2 regions of the Parasphingorhabdus cellanae genome follow, and region 1 is predicted to be linked to the other one. Evidence: riboswitches for the same ligand, from Rfam matches in the RefSeq annotation. Region 1 holds a riboswitch; the other holds the start of a gene.

Region 1 (10,187 bases):
TCGAAAGCTGCACCATAGGAATTGCCATGCGTTTCAGCGCAGTGGCCGTTGGCCGTGCAACATGCGAACCAGCCACGACCAGATCGGGACGCATGGCCAAAATCTCTTCCGCCGTGCCCGATGTGGCCGGAAATTGCAGCGCCTGCGCCAAAGGAATAGAGGTCGCGCGCTTGTCATGCGAATAATGGCTGACCGATGCGATCTGGCGCTTGTCCGCCAATTGCATGAGCAGCGCATCGGCGCAGGGATTTATCGACACAATCCGTTTGGGATAGGCCGGTATTTTTGCCCCTGCGCTACGCGTCACAACCTGCGCATCGGCCATGGCAACCGGGCAGAACAATAGCGCCAATGCGATCAAAAAGACAGAAATCTGCTTCAATATTCAACGCCTTTTTGCGCCTTAAAACCGGCTTTAAACGGGTGTTTGACCTCTTCAAATTCGGTTACCAGATCGGCCATTTCGATCAGTTCCGGTTTGGCATTGCGCCCGGTAATGCAAATATGCTTTTCCAATGGCCGCTGTTTCAGGAATTCAGCTATTTCCCCAATATCAAGCGTGTCATCGCGCAGCACGATGTTCAGTTCATCCAAAATGATAAAATCATATTCGGGATTCATGATCAGCTCTTTGGACCGTTCCCAAGCGGCTTTAGCTGCTGCAATATCCTGCGCGCGGTCCTGTGTGTCCCAGGTGAACCCATCACCCATGACTTCAAAGGTCAACAGATCGGGATTGGCCTGAAAAAAATTCTTCTCCCCCGTTTCCCAGCTGCCTTTGACATATTGCACAACCGCGACCTTCATGCCCCAGCCAAGCGAGCGGATGGCCATGCCGAAAGCGGAGGAGGATTTGCCTTTGCCATTGCCGGTATGGACAATTAAAAGACCGCGTTCAATCGTCCGGCGCGCCTGCATTTTCGCGCGGGCGGCCTGCACGCGTTTCATCCGGGCATTATGTTTTGCATGTTGGTCACCACTGGATTCGGTCATTGCTTGTCTCTCCATATTTTGAGGGCATTTTCCAAACGCTGCCATTCCTCTTCGCTAGCTGGCAGACCAAAACGCAATTGTTCTTCATCACCATAAAATGGCCGAACCAACAGGCCCGCTTGGCCGAGAATATGAAATAATTTCTGTGCCTTATGGTGAGATACCAGACGGAACAGCGATGTCCCCCCCACAATATGCAAGTTAGAATCTTTAAGCAAATTGTCGAGCCGGGCCGCCGCTGTTTGAAGGCGCTGCCGCTGTTGGTCCTGCCAATCCCGATCGGCATAGGCAGCCAATCCGACAGTTGCCGCCACGCCCGATATGGGCCAGTCGCCCAGCATGCGACGCAGTTTTTCCACAATCGCAATATTGGCAATTACAAAACCCAGCCTGATCCCCGCCAGACCATAAAATTTACCAAATGAGCGCAGGACAATGGCATTGCCGCGCTCCGGCAAAATGCTGGCGGACGGCGCAGTATCTGCAAAAGCCTCATCAACAATCACTTGTCCGTGCAGTGCCCGCAATTTTTCGGGCGCAACGATACGACCGTCGGGATTGTTCGGATTGGCGAGAATGACCAGCTCTTTATCCGCCGCCTCTTCGATGGAAATTTCCTCCACCTCTGGCCAGGCCGCTTTATGGCCTGAATATATCGGTGTCAGCATCGCGCCGCGTTGATCTGCGAACAAGGAGCCCAACATCCGGATGGCCATATCACTGCCCGGCACGGCAATGATTTCAGCAGGATTGCTCACACCAAATGCCTTAGCTGCGGCGAGCTCCAGATCAGCGATAAGTTCGGGTTCCGGCAAGCGGCTCCAGATGTCCGGCGCCAGTTCGGGTAAGGGATAAGCCCACGGGCTGATCCCGGTCGAAAGGTCAACCCATGGCGCCGGCGCATCCGCAAATTGCACAGCCGCAGCCGCCAATCGTCCGCCATGAAAGCGGAACGGATTGGTGGCTGGACTATTGCTCATATTAGTAGCGTAACCGGACGCCGGCAAAGGCAGATCGGCCCGGCGTGCCATAGCGGAATATCGTTTCATATTCCTCGTCAAACAGATTCTCGACGCGGCCATAGACCTCGATATTATCGGTTATTGGCATAGCCGCACGCAGATCAACGACGACATAACCTTCCACTTCGCGCGTGTTTGATGTGTTGTCAAAATTCGATCCGACATGGGTGATCGTCGCACCGGTTTTGAGACCAAAGGACCAGTCATAATCCAGCGAAGCATTGATGCTATGCTTCGGACGCCGATTCAGCTTCAAGCCGGTTTCCCGGTTTTCCGCATCGACCAGCCCGTAGTTGAGGGAAAAAGCGAGTGGCTCAGCCGGTCGGACAAGCAATCCCATTTCCAACCCTTGCGCTCGCGCACGACCGACATTTTCGTAGGTACTTCCGACAAAGTTGATCAGGTTGCGGCTGTTGCGTCGGAAAATCGTCGCACTCAATTCCACTTTGCCACCGATAAGCTTTTGCGTGATGCCGGCATCATAGCTTCGCGATGTTTCTGCTTCGAGCGCTGGATTTCCGAAATTATCGCTAAACAACTGGAATAAGGATGGCACGTTGAACCCCTCGCCATAGCTGGCACGGAAAATCGTGTTCCCTTGATTGGGGCTAAACACCAGATCACCAGCAAAGGTCGTTTCACTGCCATATGTGCTGTGATCATCGTAACGCAGGCCAGCCGTGGCCGTAAATCCTTCCAGCGGCGTCACGCTCAATTGACCGTAGAAACTGTCAATCTCAGACGAAAAATTTTGTGCTGTATCACCGGAACCCGTGCGGTATTTTGATGTTTCCGTTTCCGCACCAATTGTTGTTTGGAATATTTCGGAAATATCGAAAACACCCTGATATTCAAATCGCTCATTACGGCCGAGCGCGTCAAATGTCTGCACATCGAGATTGAAATTATCCCGCTTAATGCTGGTATAGGCAAAGGCTAAGCGATTACGGAACCGCCCATCTAGCAGGTTTATATTCAGGCCTGAATATCCGACAAATTCCTCTACATTGGAAACCTCGGGTGTGTCACCGAATGTGAAATTGGGCGGTATAAAACCATCAATGTCAGTTCTGCCGTCTGAATAATAACCGCGCAGATCAATTGAAACAGCCTCGTTCAGCGTAATTTCAAACTTTCCGTTCGCACCGAAATTTCGATAGCCGTCGCTCTCCGTTGCGCCGCGCTCTTCATTAAAGGCGGAGAACCCGTCGCTGCGGTAATAGCCCGCACCGACACTGGCAGCGATCGGACCGAAGCGTCCGGAAATATTACCAACTATTTGCCCAGTATCGCGATAACCATATTCGGCGCGCGCATTGATGCTGAGGTCTTCCGTCGGCTCCCGCGTAATCGTGTTGATCACCCCGCCAATGGCCTGGCTACCCCAGATAACCGACTGCGATCCACGCAGCACCTCGATCCGAGATATATTACCGGTGAGGAGGTTACCGAAGTTGAAGCCGCCACCGGGAGATGACGGATCATTCAGTTTAACCCCGTCGATCAGAGCCACTGTCTGGTCAGAATCTGCTCCGCGAATGGATACCGATGTTGCGGTTCCAATGCCGCCATTGCGCGTAAAGGTAACGCCAGGCACATTTCGCAACAGGTCGACAACCGCAACGCTCTGGGTCCGTTCGATCCGGTCTTGGTCGATGACGGTAATGGACCGCCCGGTTTCCGATAACAGCTGCTTGGACCGAGATGCCGTTACAACGATAACCTCGTCACCATCTTCGGTCACTACTGCCGTTTCGGCCAGAACCGGCTGCGCCATGACAAGCCCCGTGGTGGATAAAATAAAACTATGAAAACGCATGAATATTCCTTTTTGACAATCATTCAAAAAGGCCACGCATATTTGACGCCCATGGGATTCCCACATGCGTAGCCCGATGGTAATCGTCGCTACGCGAGGAACTCCTCGATCATATGGCACACCCCGTCCGCATGATAGAACGACAGCCACGGGCAGGTCTCCTGGCTCTCGGATCATCGCTGGGTTCGTCCCCTTCCCAGACACAAAGTCCAGTGGGATTTGACGAGCCCGCTCACCGATCACAGTTGCGGGGGCAGCTTCGGATTAAGAAATCGCTTTCCCTTCCGAATTCCCTTTTGATCCCGTCTCCGGGAACCTGTAGCAAAGGCTTCTCTAGTCATCCCAATTCTGCGGAGCAAGACAATTATGCCGACCAAATCCGACAGAAGCAGCCATATCACGCTAGTTTTGGGCGGCACCCGATCGGGTAAGAGCAGCTTTGCACAGCGCCTGGCCGAGCAAAATGGCGACAAGCTTGTTTACATCGCAACGGCCGAAGCCTTTGACGACGAAATGACCGACCGAATTGCACGCCATCAGCAGGATCGCGGCGAACAGTGGCACACGGTCGAAGAAACGCTGGATCTGGCTACTATTATTACCACCCATAGCGCTCAAAAAACTACGCTACTGATTGATTGTCTGACGATATGGTTGAGCAATGTCATGCTCGCCGATCGGAACATTGCGACAACCGTTGACGGACTGGCCCAATCCATATCGAACGCGCCAGGGCCGGTGATCCTAGTATCCAATGAAGTCGGCTCGGGTATTGTTCCGGAAAGTGCCTTAGGACGCGAGTTTCGCGACGAATCCGGCTGGATGAATCAACGCATTGCCGCAGCAGCGGACGATGTTGCATTGATCACTGCAGGTCTGCCACAATGGCTCAAGCGCGACGGCGCATAAGTTCACACAAAATCAGGAAACAGCGTCTTCTTCATCTGGCCCGGCTCAATACCATAATGATCGGACAGCGCGCCGGTAACCATGGCCTCAAATCGCATGGTCGGACGCAAATCCCGGTTGTCCAGCAAGTTGGCGGGCGCTAGGCCCGGCCAGTCAGCTTGTACCGTACCGCCATTTTTTAGAGCACCTCCGAAAAGCATTGCAGCCGATCCGGTACCGTGGTCCGTCCCTCCCGTGCCGTTAAAAGCAACGGTACGACCAAATTCGGTTGCAACCAGCACAAGTGTGTTGTTCCAATTTTCTCCAAGGCCATCCCGTAAGGCCGCGATCAGCGCATCCGCCTGTTTCAACTGATTACCAAGCCGTCCTTTTTGACGGCTGTGCGTGTCCCAACCATTGGTCTCTAGCATCAAAACCCGCGCACCAGCGAGCCCGCTCATCAATCCGGCAGCCATCGAACCAATCGCCGCACCACCGCGCATTTGGCCTTGCTGCATATTCGCCATCGCATCGGCGGCCAAAGCATCTTGCCACAAGGATGAGAGCGCAGGATCCTCAGCATAGAGCATCGCGACCCGCTGCATTAAATCGCCATCCGGTCCTTTGGCTCGGGACTTTTCATAGCTACTCGCCGGCACCGGACCGCGCAAGATCAGCGGTACAGCTGGCGCTATCGCCATTGCCTTGGCACTCTCTGCAGGCAGTAGAGATAGGAGCCGGTTCATCCATCCATCATCTCGGCCATAGGGCTGCATCGCCCCAGATTCCATGACATTCTGGGCATCGAAATGGGAGCGTTCGCGATAACCAGAGGCCAGCGCATGGAGAAAGCGGGCTTGCTTTTCCCGATACAGTTTGGCTGATTCAACCATAGCGGGATGCAGTGTGAAAAAACTATCAAGCTTGTTGCCAGTCAGAGCTTCCTGTGCCAGATCGCCGCGCGCTGGCAGATAATCGGGATCGCCAGTCGGGGCAATCGTCGCCAGACCATCGGCTGCTCCACGCTGCAGAATGAAAACAAACCGCTTGTCGGTGGCTGCCGATGCCCATGCCATCCCAGGATATGCCACACTCATGGCTAGACCTGAAAGACCGGCGGCAATAACGGAACGACGATGATATTGCATGGCTATCTCCGCAAAAATTCTGGTGAGACAAGTAACAGCGACAGGCCTTGAGACGGGCTTTCCGCGCGAGCGACAGCTTCAACGGTATTGTTAGCGAGTACACCCGGTAAAATTTGCGGAGCTAATGCCCGCGCATCGATACGATCTGCGCTGCGTCGCGCAATGCGTTCTGCCAACTCTACCCGCCGCATCAGCGCCGCACTCCCTGCCCAAGTTGCGGTTTCGTCGGCGTAGCCCGCGGGTGACCCCGGCTTCCAGACCGGTTGACCTAGTTGGCGCAACAGTTGTGCTGTTTTCATATTGGTCGGCAAATCACGCACATTCAACGCGCGTAATGATGAAACCAACCATTCCCATGGCGATTTAAATTTCGCCTGCGCACCGTTCCACGGTGTTGGCCAAGCCTCTGGCGCTTCGACCAGCGTGCGATAGAGTGATGGGAGGTCACCGCCCGTGCTCAGGAAATCGTCTTCGAGCCTATTGACCAATTTTTCCGGCGGCTTATCCGAAACGAAATGCCGCGCCAGCTTCATCGCAACGTGGCGCGCTGTGGCTGGATGAACCGCAAGATCAGAGAGAATCGCCTTGACTTGGTCAGCCCCTTCAGCACCATAGGTTTTGTCCATGATCCGCCGCTGACCGGGCTCGTGGACAGCATCTATAAAAACGGTGTCTCCCGTTTTCGCACTTTCCGCCAACCGGCGCTGCGCTGGTCCGCCCTGAAATCCTGCGATTGTCCAGCCCGTTAGCGCACGCGCCAATTCGGTAACGTCAGACTGATCATAGCCGGTGCGAACACCAAGCGTATGCAGCTCCAAAATCTCCCGCGCGAGATTTTCATTCAGCCCGAATTGCTTGCCGCGCCGCTGCGATATGCGCTTTGCCATGGGGCTTGATGGACCGACCGATTGCGCCTGATCCAAAAATAATAACATCGCCGGATGCTGGACCGCAGCAAATAACAGATCGGAGAACTTACCCATGATATGCGGCCGAATAGCTCTAAATTCATAGTTGCCCGAAAGCGCCACCACCGGCGGTTTTTCGACAGAAATGGCAAAATGATTCGACCAAAAATGGACCAGTCGCTCCGCAAAATCCGTATCGCTATTCAGAGCGACGGTCAGCCGCGCATCGACCGCTTCCATATGGATATTTTGCAGAGATTTGCGGGACTCTTTTCGTTGCGCCTCCAGCATCGCGATTTGATCTTCAGTGCCGGCCTTGTTTTTCCGCATATTCCGAAACTGCTTCGCGTCCATACGATAAGACTGAAACGCACTGGCAATAGCCTGGCGTGAAGGCTGAGCTGCAACTACCTGTGGTGAAGGATCAAAACGTATCAGCTGATCTAACAGCCACGCTTGCTGTCTATCCGAGCTGCCATAGTCCGGACGGTGGCCGAGACCGAACCGGTTCATGGCTATGGCTTTCGCGATGGTCATATTCACTCCCAATCGTGCCTGCCCCAGCCCCAAACATAGTTCGCGACTATTTGCCAGCAACCGAAAATTTGTATCACTTTGTCGCAAACATATTTAAATCATTATTTACAAAATCTTACGGGAAATTTCTGTCTGTCTCTTCAAAGAAAACTTGGTGGCTATTTCAGTATGGAGGCAGCTTTAGCGTATCACCAAAATGAATTTTGAACGCCACACGGAATTGGGCCACCCTTGGAAAGTTGAGTAAACCCACAAAGGCCCTTCAAAAAATGCCCTCTCTCTATAATTGCCCAACAGGTTAGTCGACTATGTGCGACTGTTGAACTGAGATATTGAAGCGAGCACCCGATCGATGGTGGCAGCCTCAACCTAGCGCGCGGACGGCGTGTCCCTCGCGTTGGCGCGTTTGCCAATTTTCATCTATCCAGCTCGGCGCGGTTGATGCAGACAACAAGGGGGTTCCCAAAATCATGTCCGAAGCGCGCTCGGCGACCATGATCGTTGGCGCATTAATATTCCCGTTGGTGACGGTGGGAAAGACCGAAGCATCCACGACGCGCAAGCCGTCGAGACCGATTACCCGACACTGTGTGTCAACTACGGCCATGGCGTCGCTTTCTGATCCCATTTTGCATGTGCCACAAGGATGATAGGCACTTTCCACATTATCCTTTACCCAGGCATCAATCTGGGCATCTGTTTCAACTTGTATACCGGGCTGTAGCTCTTCGTCGCGATATACATCCATCGCCGGTTGTCCGATAATCTCACGCGTCAGTCTTATGCATTGTCGCCATTTCGTGACATCATCTGAATGCTGCATATAATTGAACGTGATGATTGGCGCGGCAGCGGGGTCTGTAGAGGGGATATGCACATGCCCCCGACTTTTGGGCTTGTTGGGTCCGACATGAACCTGAAAACCATGGCCTTTTAAAGACGGTGTGCCGTCATAGCGCATCGCGGCTGGCAAAAAATGATATTGGATATCCGGTGACTTGATACCAGCGCCCGATCGAATGAAGGCACAGGATTCAAAATGATTGGTCGCACCAAGACCGGATTTAAAAAAGAACCAGCGCACCCCGATCAGAAGCTTGCTAAACCATCCCAGCTTATTGTTCAAACTCACAGGTTCTTTACAGCGAAACTGAAAATAGATTTCCAGATGATCTTGAAGATTTTCCCCGACACCAGGCAATTCATGCAAGACTTCAACACCGGCTTTGCTCAGCACAGGCGCCGCTCCAACACCGGAGCGCTGCAAAATTGCTGGCGAAGCGATGGAACCGGCGGACAGGATTATCTCCTTACCAGCAAATATAGTCTTCTGCACACCGCCATGAGTCAGAACCACACCGACAGCCCTTTTGCCTTCCAACACTATGCGATCAACTAGCGCATCGGTCCATACGGTCAGATTAGCTCGCGATTTTACGGGATCGAGATAGGCTCGGGACGTGGACTCCCGGATGCCGCCACGCACCGTCATATGCATTGCGCCGAACCCCTCCTGACGAAAACCGTTATAGTCTTCCGTGGACGGATATCCCGCCTCGACGCCGGCGTCGATAAAGGCCTGATAGAGCGGATTGCCAGTCATATCATTTCCGCCGCCGACACCCAGCGGTCCGCAGCCGCCGCGATAGTCATCTGCGCCAGCTTGCCAGGTCTCTGATCGCTTGAAATAGGGTAAGCAATTGGCATAGCTCCAACCTTCTGCCCCCGCCTGCTCCCATTCTTCAAAATCGCAAGCATTACCGCGAACATAAACCATGCCGTTGATGGAAGATGTCCCGCCCAACCCCTTACCGCGCGGACAGGTAATTTGACGGCCATCAAGCGCAGCTTCGCTCTCAGACATATATCCCCAGTTATACGTATCGGACGCCATGGGATAGGACAGCGCAGTGGGCATCTGGATCAGGATATTTTTATCGCTACCGCCAGCTTCCAGTAACAACACGCGGTTCTTGCCATCTTCTGTAAGGCGGTTGGCCAGCACGCACCCGGCAGACCCTGCGCCAATTATGATGTAATCCCAGTCAGAAGCGGTTGGCATGCGTTTTACCCTTAAAACGAAGCGGCTGCTAGTTGACGTCGCCGCTGAAAAATCAGCGCGTATATACAAGCGTAGAGCAAAATGACCACCATACCGATCCACTCAATTTTCAGCGGTGTGAATTGGTATAGCAGGATCAACCCAAAGAGCAGACCCCAATGGACGGCAATATAGAACCATCGGCCCAGTCGTTCCACGGTGAGATTAAGGTTTTCGGAATAGAGGCGGGTTAATGAGTCCAGCGAGTTCACGACGAAAATAATCCCAACCACGATCATCGCAATTTGCAAAGGTGCGGTTAGGGAGATTTCTTGGCTGTGAACATAAAATAATATCGAGAACCATAATGCGATGGGAATTGATGGCAAGACGAGCAGTGCCGCCAGCAGCTGCCACGGCCGAAGCCCCCCGACAAATCGCGCAACAAATTGGCCGATCATGATGCTCCAAGCGAACCACCAGAACAGATAAAAAGCATGATAGTCAGTCAGTGGGCTGACGAACCGGTGTAAATTGCCAAAATAGCCGCCCAGATATTGTCCGCTCTGTAAAAATTGGTCGATACCCATATCGCTATGCACCAAAATCGCGGCAATCAGGGCAAGGAACAGCACGAACGAACCCATACTCAGCCAAATAACCAATCGAATGTCGGTGCTTGATATCACAGCGGCGAGCACGACCACAGCAACAAGCGCATAGCGCGCCGCCTCCGGGATATTGGTGATATAATCGGGAAGATAGCTGAAAAAGAGAAATCCGGTAAACGCACAAGTCGCTATGATCACGAGATTGTTCATCACCTTCACC
Region 2 (10,187 bases), 130 kb from region 1:
GCGGCAATGGTTGCTGCGGCGCGGACCGAAGCGGGCGAGACGTTTTTACCGTTAGGCTATCTCGGACCCCATGCGGAAATCGCCACCGACATACCAATGATCTACGGCATGTCCGCACCGCCTGATGCCGGCGGCGAAGTGCAAATCGTCAGCATCAACCCTGGAACCAACGAAGCCATTACCAACTTCTATCTTGACCGGACATGGACGCATTTGCTGATCGACTTTCACTATGAACTGCTGGCGGGCGATATCGGCGAAGTGATTGTCGCCGTTTTAGGATTGATCCTGTCGATCTTGGCTTTCGTTGGTATTTATCTCTGGTGGCCGGTTCGCAGAGGTTTTTGGATGAAGGCCAAGCGGTTTAGTCTGAAAGGAAACTGGAATAGCAAATCATTCAGTCTACACAGTTTCTTTGGCTTCTGGTGCGCTTTGTTGATTGTTATCTGGGGGCTGACCGGGACCTATTGGTCCAAGCCGGATTGGGGGCCGGCGATTATCAAACCTCAAACCGATATTTTGCCGGAAGCAGTCGTCGAGAGAATGGAAAATGCAACTTGTGATGGAACTGTTTCCATTGGTCAGGCGACGGGTCTAGCACTAGCGACATATCCCGGCACTCGCATTCTGGAAGCGGAATTTGCTGCACCCTGGCAACCTTATCACATCCTTTATCTATCAAAGCTCGATGATTTGGATAAACGCGATGGTGACCGCAGGGTCTGGGTTTCCTCCTCCTGCGCGAATATGGTCCATAAAGAACAAGTCTTGGGATTGGGCAAACTTGGTGCGATCAACAATGCCATTCATTCCGGCGATACATTCGGCGCAATGCGGCAGCCGGTCATTTTGATCGTCGGCTTAACGCTCTTATTACTCTCAATCACTGGATTGATCGTGTGGTTCAAGCGATATTTCCGAGGCAATCCCGGTTGATCATGGCATCCGTTTTAGAGAATAGGCGAGCTCAGATACCCTTCCTTTGGCATGAAGGAAATCATCAACTTAAATCAAAATTGGAACCGCAAAAAACTAGTTCCCGCCCTATGACGGGCTCGCGGCTTTTAAGCGATAGAAAATTCCGCTTTCGTCTTGGCCTGTAAGTTCAAGTACACCGCTGACAACATGCACCTTCCTCTCATCCGTGGGAAAAGGAATGTCAGCTAGCACTTCGATAAACTGGTTCGGCATTGCGTGAAAATGGAAAGGACATCCCGGCGGATAGGCGAGCAACACGAACCTCTTCTGCTTCGCGCCTTTATCCAATGGGGTCATCCACCCTGCCACCTTGATACGTTTTCCAGCGAGCGATTTTACAGCTGGTGTAAAAAGCGGCTTTGAATAGATGTAGCCATCCTTGCCTTTACGCGTTTTCTCTTTCGTGCCTTCCAGAACAGCCCATGATACGCCGCCTTTCGGGGTTGCCGCGGGTTTCCAAACGTCTTTTATCGGTGCCTTTCCGCCATCTTGCATGGCTGCTGGCGCGGGTGCGGCGCTTAGAGACAATGCAGATGCGAAGATTATGGCGTGCAGAATTTTCATGGATAACCTCATGATGTTCGGGCGAGGGTGTTCGCCAGATTGATGCGGAAAACGCGGGCCGCCGGAACAAGCGCTGCGATGATACCGATGAACAGCACAGCAGCGACGATGCCGAGTTCTGCCGGAAGAAACTGTGTTGCGCTCAGCCCCAGATCACTAAGCGTTTGAAAACTGCGGCCAGCGACAAAAAGGGCTCCATGGGCAGCGGCGAGCCCGAGGGTTGCTCCAGCTGCCGCTGTTATCAAGCCTTCCAGCAATATAGTGCCGAAGACCTGTGGCTTACTGGCTCCCATCACCCGCAACAGCGCCAGATCGCCCTCCCGCGCACGGGCCATGTTGAGCAGTGCAATGAAGATCGCGAGACCGCCCGTGGCAGCCAGTATCCACGCGAAAATACGAGCGCCTTCTATCCCAGCACCAAACAGGGCGAGCAAGCGTGCCGTCTCCACCGCTGGCGTTGCGGCCTGCATCTCGGTCTGACGGTTGATCATGGCGGGAATGCGGATGGCCCCTGCAGCATTACGATAGCTGACCAATATGGCGGTCAATTCCGGCTGCAATTGCCCGGCCCCGGACGGCGCCGCATCATCCGCACCATGATTATGACCATGATCATGCACAGCTTTCGGCTGATCGCTATGATCGTGACCATGGTCATGCTCTATGCCATGAACATCCCAGACACTCTCAACCGAAGTCAGGATAAGGCGGTCGACAACCGTGCCTGTCGGAGCCAAGATACCAACGGTTTCAAAGGGTGCATGATCGTGCCCTTGCCCATCCCCTTCGTCTGTTTCCAAGCCATGGCTGCCGATAAACTGCTGCCCAAGCTGCGCGCCGGTTGTTTTCGCTACTGCGGCACCCATAACCGCATCCATTGGTTTTTCGAACATCTGGCCTTGTGCGATTTCGCCGCCATAAAATGTCGCATAGGATGCATCCGTTCCGACGATCCGGTAACCATCGAAATTATCGCCCAGTGCCAGCGGAATGGCCACTTTGACCGCCGGGTCGCCACGCAGCCTATCAAGACTGTCGAGCGGGATATTGCCGGTCGGCTGGTCAATATGAAAAATGCTTGAGAGGATGAGTTGCAGCGGCGACCCCTTTGCACCCACGACCAGATCAATACCTTGCGCATCACGGTCCAGCCGGCTGGAAAGCTGGTTGCCAAATTGCACCAGCAGTACCAGCATCGCCACCGAAATGCCGAGCAACAGGATGTTGAGCCCGGTGGTAAGACTGCGGTCGCGCAAATAGGCAAGAGCAAGTCCAAACATCGGTCAGGCCGCTTTCAACATGTGGTCAGTCAGCGCAATTTGGTTGGGAAACAGAGGTTTGAGCCGGTCGTCATGGGTGGCGATCAACAATGTGACACCATAGTCCGCGGCACATTCCAGTAAGAGATCGGCGACCTGCTGGGCGTTGCTTTCGTCAAGCGCAGAGGTTGGTTCATCGGCAATGAGCAGCCGCGGCCGAGTAACCAGCGCCCTGGCGATGGCCGCCCGCTGTGCCTCACCCTGACTCATCTGATGAGGCTTCGCTTTGGCGCGATGCGCGATGCCGAGCCGCTCCAACAGGGAAGCGATTAAAGGTGCATCTGTGGTCCCGCGTGACAATCGCTGGGCCAGCAAAAGATTGGCCGACAAATCCAGGGCTGAAACCAACCGTAAAGTCTGGAAGACGATCCCGATATGTTCGCGCCGGATTTTATCGCGGCCGCTTTCGGAGACGGCTGCCATATCATGGCCTGCTACTCTGATCGCGCCTTTTTCCGGTGACAAAAGCCCGCAGGTCAGGTTAATGAGGGTTGTTTTTCCCGAACCTGACGGACCGACCAGGAGATGATGATTTCCCTCCTCTATCGCAAGATTAAAGCGGGAAAACAGCGGGTTTTCGTTAATAGTATAATGAAGATTCTCGACTTCCAGCAACATGGATTTAGTGAAACGTCGCCTTGCCAACATCCAGATCGCTGGTTGCTGCAGTTGTAAGATTTTGCTGCTCGTCGTATTGCCCATTTTCCTGCTCTATGGCTTGATCACCTCCGCTTGCATCATCGCGTCGGCCAATTGGCGTTCCGCGAGAAACGGGCTCTTGTTCATCTGTATTCTGCGTATCAGTCCATGCTTTTTCTACAGGCTCTGCATCTGTATCCTGCGTTTTCGGCATGGGGGACATTTTTCTCTGTTGGTTGAGACTAGCACTCCATGAACTGCTATTGTCAGAGGGTTCTGCTTGAAACGGATTGAACCGTTGCATCCCAAAGCCGCCATCAAAATCGCCATGAAGACCACAGGCATGTACCGGTGTGCCCAAGCTCACTACGGCCAAAGATAGAATCGCGACTGTCCAAACTTTTTTAGCTTTAATCATGGATGTTATGATACATCATCTCTTATATTTATCCAAGCCTAATTCCATTTGATATTGTCGATCCAGTTTCCCCGTCACCCACGGCAATCCCGACACGTACCGATCATTTCAAGAAAAATCTGTTTGGCCTGGAAGCTTCGACCGTCGCAATGGCGTTCTAATCCTTCGATGGCCTCGGGACATTCCAGCAGTTCAAATTCACCACATTTGCGGCAAATGACGATGGCATCGGTTTTAGAGGATGCTACCACGAACGCATTACCCGCGGCTATCCGCCTTGCTTTGCCGCTTGAAACAAGGCGTTCAAGGACTCGATAGACTTGGGTTGCCGAAACCTTGGGCAACATATTTGCTATCTGATAGGCACCGACGGGCTGCGTGCTGTTGACGAGAACTTTCCAGACCTGCTCATCAACGACAAAAGCTTTCCGGCGTTTCACTTCCAAATACCGCTACCGACGGCACATCGCGAACGGCGCTTCCAGTTGATAATATGGGCCAGAGCAAGAATTGTAGCGCCGATAACGGTCAGAGTGATTTCATCGCTACGATATTGCTCGGTCAGAGCAGCAGTCATAAATAGCAATCCAATAATGCCCATTGCCAATGGTATGAATGACTTATGTTGGCGCCTACCCAGTACAAGGACTATCACGCTTAAGGGCAAGGCTGTGATCACAAGATAGAAATGAACCGATTCTGGTACAGTCAAGACAGCAGCTAAGGCAGGAATAGCGATCAGCAGCAGCGGAAGGCCCAGGCAATGGAAAAGACAAAGCCCTGACAGGAGCAGCGCCAAACTTTCCAGTCGGTTGGCGTATTGTGGAGACACTTTGGTATTTTCCTTGCAGCCATCAAGATAGGAAATTAGAACAATTATGATATGATACAACATAACATGATTCGCAAGGACTCAGTTTTATGACTTCAGATAATGGCGCGCGCTTACCTGTGACTGTCCTTTCCGGTTTTTTGGGAGCCGGCAAAACAACTCTACTAAACCATATTCTGAGTAATCGTGACGGCAAGCGCGTGGCAGTGATCGTCAACGACATGTCAGAAGTGAATATCGATGCGGATCTGGTGCGCGGCGGAGAAGCAGCTCTATCGCGATCTGAAGAGACGCTGGTCGAAATGACCAATGGCTGCATCTGTTGCACGCTGCGGGACGATTTGCTGCTTGAGGTGCGCAAGCTGTCCGAGGAAGGCCGCTTCGACTATCTCGTCATTGAAAGCACGGGCGTGTCCGAACCCTTGCCGGTGGCGGCAACTTTTTCCTTTCGCGACGAAGACGGGCAATGCCTGAGTGATGCGGCCCGGCTTGATTGCATGGTCACCGTGGTCGATGCGGTTAATCTTCTGAACGACTATTCCAGTCATGACTTCCTTGCGGATCGAGGCGAAACCGCTGGCGAAGGTGATGACCGCCAGCTGGTAAGCCTATTGGTGGAACAGATTGAATTTGCCGATGTCGTTATCGTTAACAAGGCAAGCGATGTATCGGCTGAACAGCTCACCATGGTTAAAAAAGTTGTCGCCTCGCTCAACGCTGATGCCAGGATCGTTGAAGCAGATCATGCGAAAGTTGAACTCGACGAGATACTCGATACCGGCCTTTTCGATGATGAAAAGGCGGAAATGCACCCGTTATGGGCCAAGGAGCTATACGACTATGGTAGCCACCGACCGGAGACCGAAGAATATGGTGTCGAGAGTTTTGTCTACCGCGCCCGCCGCCCATTTAATCCCTCCCGTTTCTATGATTTTCTAACGCAAAATGGCCTCGATACTGTTATCCGCGCCAAAGGGCATTTCTGGCTCGCTACCCGCCCCAATTTTTTAGGCGAGCTTGCTGTAGCCGGTAGCCAGACCATTACCGCGCGCATGGGTCGCTGGTGGGCCGCCGTTCCGAAAAACCTGTGGCCGGAAGATGGTTCATTTGAAGAATTTGTCTTGAAACATTGGGATCCAACATGGGGCGACCGGAGGCAGGAACTTGTGTTCATTGGCATCGGCATGGACGAGGCGCGTATCCGCCGCGAACTGGACGGCTGTTTGGTGAAAGAACAGATATTCGTGCCTGATATATGGTCAATACTGGCCGATCCCTTCCCGGCATGGGAAGCGCCGCAACCTGCTCTGGAGCCTGCCGAATGAGCGTGGATGCGAAAGAGCGGTCGATCGCATTCACTGCAAGAAATCCAAAAGCTCTGCGTGCGATTCGAGTTGAGGGCGTAGGAATTGCCATTTGGGAACGTTCAGCACCACCGGGCCTGTCGGACCTTAAACTGGATGGAATAGTTGATGTCCGTTTTACGGCAGATATCGATGAGCTACCTGCCATGCTCGATAGTGCTCTTGACGATGCAGGTCATGAAAAAAGTGTTGCTCGGGACATCCTGCACAACGATATTCTGGTGCTCGCCAATCGCTTTGCCCAAATCATGCAGAACGAATTTGTCGAAATCCGGCTCGAGTGTGTTACCACCAATGCCTGCAAGAAATTTCACACCGATTATGTCACAGCACGGCTGATCACCACCTATTTGGGGCAAGGCACACAATGGCTTGATAGCGAAGATACGGCCGATAGCGATTGCGGTGATCTCCATAATATCCAGCAGATGCAGGCGGGCGACGTCGCCCTGTTCAAAGGCCGCCTCTGGTCCCGGGACAAGGCTGGCATTCATCGCTCTCCACCGATTGAAGGCACTGGTGAGGAGCGGCTGTTGCTAGTTATCAACCCGGCAAGATTGAAGAATGCGATTTAGCAAAAACATAGATTTTGGCGGGGAATTTAACATGGTCTAAATGAGAGCCTAATGTTGGAAAATGTGGTTTCCTCACTGCCTACCGCGATTATCGTAGGCTCTACGGATGCCCGCCCGGCGAAGATGTCGCCAAACTCAGGGAGGCAGCAAGCCGCTTCCCCGGTCCAGGCGGCACCCGAATACAACAGATTGTTTGACGGCCGGCGTGGCCGTCCTTCTTATCTCAATGATTTAGAAATTACGTATGACACCTGAGCGCAACTCTATCGATCTCATGCATCGCTCGACCGAAAAACCCGAACAAGGCGAGCAGGTGCGCGATAAACATGTAAAGCTCTTCCATCTTGTCGCCGGCGGACCTTTGGTCGTTTCATTGTGTAGTGAGGAAAGCGATAGTTTATGCTTGGCACGTAGTTCAGTTGTGTTTAACGTTATTGTTGCACGAAGGTGCATTCGAGTTGGTGAACGGGAAACCGGTGCAAATCCGGTACTGACCTCGCAACGGTAATTGAGTGATCAGCAGCAAGATGCCACTTTCCTTTCAGGATGGGAAGGCGCTGCCTATCAACACTCGTCAAGTCCGGAGACCGGCCGCTCGAACCTTTTAAAATCACCGTCCGAGGACTGGCGGCTTATGGAGTTGGCAACATGAACCAACCTGCTAAAAACGGCCTTCTGGCCGCTTCGCTTGCGCTCGCGGGCGTTCTCTCCCATGCCTTGCCGCATCCGATGGGCGTATCGACCGTCGGCGCGATTGGAATGGTCGCTGCGGCTTATCTGCCGCGCAGGCTTATGCTGGTACCGGTATTTGTAACGGTGCTGCTTGTCGATGCGATGAATGGGTTTTACAGCGCGCTCGCGATGAGCTTCGTTTATACCGGGCACTTATTTGCGGCGGTCGCAGCGCGACCGGCATTGCGTAGGATCGGTTTTACTCCAGTAGCTTTCGCGGCGGTTGCGAGCGCGGTGGTATTCTATCTCATTTCCAACATTACACCGATGGCAATGGGTTTCTATCCTAACACAGTTGAGGGATGGATCGCCTGTTATGTCGCCGGGCTGCCCTTTCTACTGAAAGGTGCCCTCGCCAATGCGATATATGGCGGTGCAGCATTCGGAATCATCGCTTTGACGGGAGTATTCGATGCGGATCGTTTCGCTGCTGCCAAGCGCCACTGATATAGTTGTCGCGCTGGGTGCAGGCGGCGATCTGGTCGGAGTAAGTCATAGCTGTTCGGGCGAATGGGATCATTTGCCCAAACTGACCAGCACCTGGATCGACACGAAAGCCTCTGCCGCGCAGATCGACCGACAGGTCAGCACGGCGACACGGCCGCTATATCAGCTCGATATCGCGATGCTGGAACGGCTCGCGCCCGATGTGGTGATCAGCCAATCGCTATGCGATGTCTGCGCAGTGCCTTCGGGCGACGTGCGCGAGGCGGTTCTTTCGCTTTTGAACGCGCCGATCCTGGTCGATCTCGCCCCCAGCCGCCTGGCTGATGTGCCGGTCTGTTTTGGCCAGGTGGGGGAAGCCATCGGGCGAAAGCGAGCCGCTACCGAGCTTCGCGCAAAATGGGATGCGACTCTGGCCGAATATGACGGCCGCCATGCGGGAACTGGTCTTCGTGTGGCATTTCTCGATTGGCTCGACCCACCCTTTATTGCCGGGCATTGGATACCGGATATGCTCAAGACGCTGGGTATGACCTGCCTGCTGGGTAAGAGCGGCGAGCCCTCCTTTAAAGTCGGTTGGGACGAGGTTGCGAGAACCGCACCCGATATTGTCATTGCCGCCTGCTGCGGGTTGGACGAAGCAGCGGCCAAGGCAGCCGCAGTGCCGCTCGACTGTCCGGTACTTTTCCTCGATGGCCACATGCATTTCAGCCGCCCTAGCCCAGCCCTCCTTCCCAGCATCGTCATGCTGTCGGACGCAGTGTCGGAGTTCATGGAACTTGCCTGAGCCAAGCTATTGGGATTTGCACGATGCCGCTTGCGAACGCAGTGATTTCACCTATGAAGATCCCGAAACCGGATATGTCGTCTTCACGCGCCTTGGCCTCCTACAACGCACAAGGTGCTGCGGTGCCGGGTGTCGGCACTGCCCGTTCGACCATGACGGTGTGAAGTTGGCGGCGCGCACCCGCAAGATCCAGCAGGCGGCGTGGCTGACAGATGTGCATGATGATGCTGACGGCCCCGTGTCGCTACTTTTCTGGAGCGGCGGAAAAGACAGTTTTTTGGCGTTCCGCGCGCTGCAACGGGACGGACATACCAACATCGTGCTCCTCACCACTTTCGATGCGCGCAGTCGGATGATCGCGCATCAGGAGTTCGCAATTGAAGTTGTGGTTAAGCAGGCGGCGCAACTGGGTGTGCCGCTAATCGGCGTACCGCTTCATGCACGCGCGGACTATGTCGACCAGCTCGCTGCAGCGCTCAATCTGATCCCGGCTTGTGAACGGCTATGCTTCGGTGATCTTCATCTTATCCATATCCGCGAGTGGCGCGAGCAGGCCTTTGTCGGCCATCCGCGCACGGCGGAAATGGAACTGGTCTTTCCTTTGTGGAATGCGGATTATGATGCGCTGCTGGCAGATTTGAAAACGTCGGGAGCAACCAGCATCGTCAGCGCCGTCGCCCCCGATCTTCCGCAAATTTCCATCGGCGATGTTTTCGACGCTGACCTGCTTGCAAAGCTGCCGGACCATGTCGATCCGTTCGGCGAGAATGGCGAATTCCACACCCGAATCATGCTTGGGCCATCCTCGCCGAAATTGGACTAAGCCCAAACCTCAGAACCGGGCGCGCACACAGATGCAAAAGGAACGGTCAGGCTTTTCAAAACTGAACACGTCCTCGTAACCCTCATCTGCCACATTTTCTAGGCGGCCGAACAGATCAACCCGTTCGCTCAGCTTCACATCCGCATTCAAGTTTACGAGTAGATAATCGCGAAGCCTTATCCTGGCGGACAACAAGCTCGCTTTAAACGCTGGCTGGGACAAAGATTTGTTGGCAAGCGAACTGCAAGGCCCGATTGATCTGGTGTTGGATGACGCCGATGATTCTGATCCGGCTAAAACGGATAGTGCAGAGGATGTGATACCTCCCCGGCTCCCAAATGCCGCGGCAATCAGCGGCGATATCTGGCAACTGGGACGGCACGGTCTCATTTGCGGTGATGCTCAGAACAGTGTCGTCTTCGCTCAGTTGCTCGGTACAGAGCAAGCTGATCTTCTGTTCACCGACCCTCCCTATAATGTGAAAATTGATGGGCATGTCTGCGGCCTCGGCAATGTCCGGCACCGCGACTTTGCTTTTGCTAGCGGAGAGATGAGCCAGACGGATTTTACGACGTTTCTATCCACGACATTAGGTCATGCATCCGGTCATATGCGCGATGGCTCGATTGCTTATGTCTGCATGGACTGGCGTCATATGGGTGAACTGCTGGCAGCGGGCAATACTGTCTTCACTGAGCTTAAAAACTTGATC

Evidence for each region. Region 1 has a riboswitch for cobalamin ahead of J4G78_RS04105 (TonB-dependent receptor plug domain-containing protein). Riboswitches for the same ligand answer to the same signal wherever they lie in the genome.
Region 2: it holds a riboswitch for cobalamin, as region 1 does, so the genes downstream of both, J4G78_RS04770 (DUF6580 family putative transport protein) here and J4G78_RS04105 (TonB-dependent receptor plug domain-containing protein) in region 1, are expected to answer to the same signal.

The regions. Positions count from the first base shown of each region.
Region 1 covers NZ_CP071794.1:817,337-827,523, forward strand. The annotation lists gene J4G78_RS04090 (ABC transporter substrate-binding protein) at 1-382, opposite strand, end outside; gene cobO (cob(I)yrinic acid a,c-diamide adenosyltransferase) at 379-993, opposite strand; gene J4G78_RS04100 (threonine-phosphate decarboxylase) at 990-2,042, opposite strand; gene J4G78_RS04105 (TonB-dependent receptor plug domain-containing protein) at 1,975-3,834, opposite strand; cobalamin riboswitch at 3,969-4,169, opposite strand; gene cobU (bifunctional adenosylcobinamide kinase/adenosylcobinamide-phosphate guanylyltransferase) at 4,201-4,743, shown strand; gene J4G78_RS04115 (DUF1501 domain-containing protein) at 4,746-5,870, opposite strand; gene J4G78_RS04120 (DUF1800 domain-containing protein) at 5,873-7,315, opposite strand; gene betA (choline dehydrogenase) at 7,680-9,377, opposite strand; gene J4G78_RS04130 (BCCT family transporter) at 9,389-10,187, opposite strand, start outside.
Region 2 covers NZ_CP071794.1:947,928-958,114, forward strand. The annotation lists gene J4G78_RS04725 (PepSY-associated TM helix domain-containing protein) at 1-936, shown strand, start outside; gene J4G78_RS04730 (DUF3299 domain-containing protein) at 1,045-1,542, opposite strand; gene J4G78_RS04735 (ABC transporter permease) at 1,551-2,822, opposite strand; gene J4G78_RS04740 (ABC transporter ATP-binding protein) at 2,826-3,563, opposite strand; gene J4G78_RS04745 (hypothetical protein) at 3,484-3,918, opposite strand; gene J4G78_RS04750 (Fur family transcriptional regulator) at 3,993-4,358, opposite strand; gene J4G78_RS04755 (MerC domain-containing protein) at 4,355-4,750, opposite strand; gene J4G78_RS04760 (GTP-binding protein) at 4,840-6,075, shown strand; gene J4G78_RS04765 (DUF1826 domain-containing protein) at 6,072-6,689, shown strand; cobalamin riboswitch at 7,118-7,300, shown strand; gene J4G78_RS04770 (DUF6580 family putative transport protein) at 7,338-7,868, shown strand; gene J4G78_RS04775 (ABC transporter substrate-binding protein) at 7,834-8,652, shown strand; gene J4G78_RS04780 (Dph6-related ATP pyrophosphatase) at 8,645-9,475, shown strand; gene J4G78_RS04785 (DNA-methyltransferase) at 9,702-10,187, shown strand, end outside.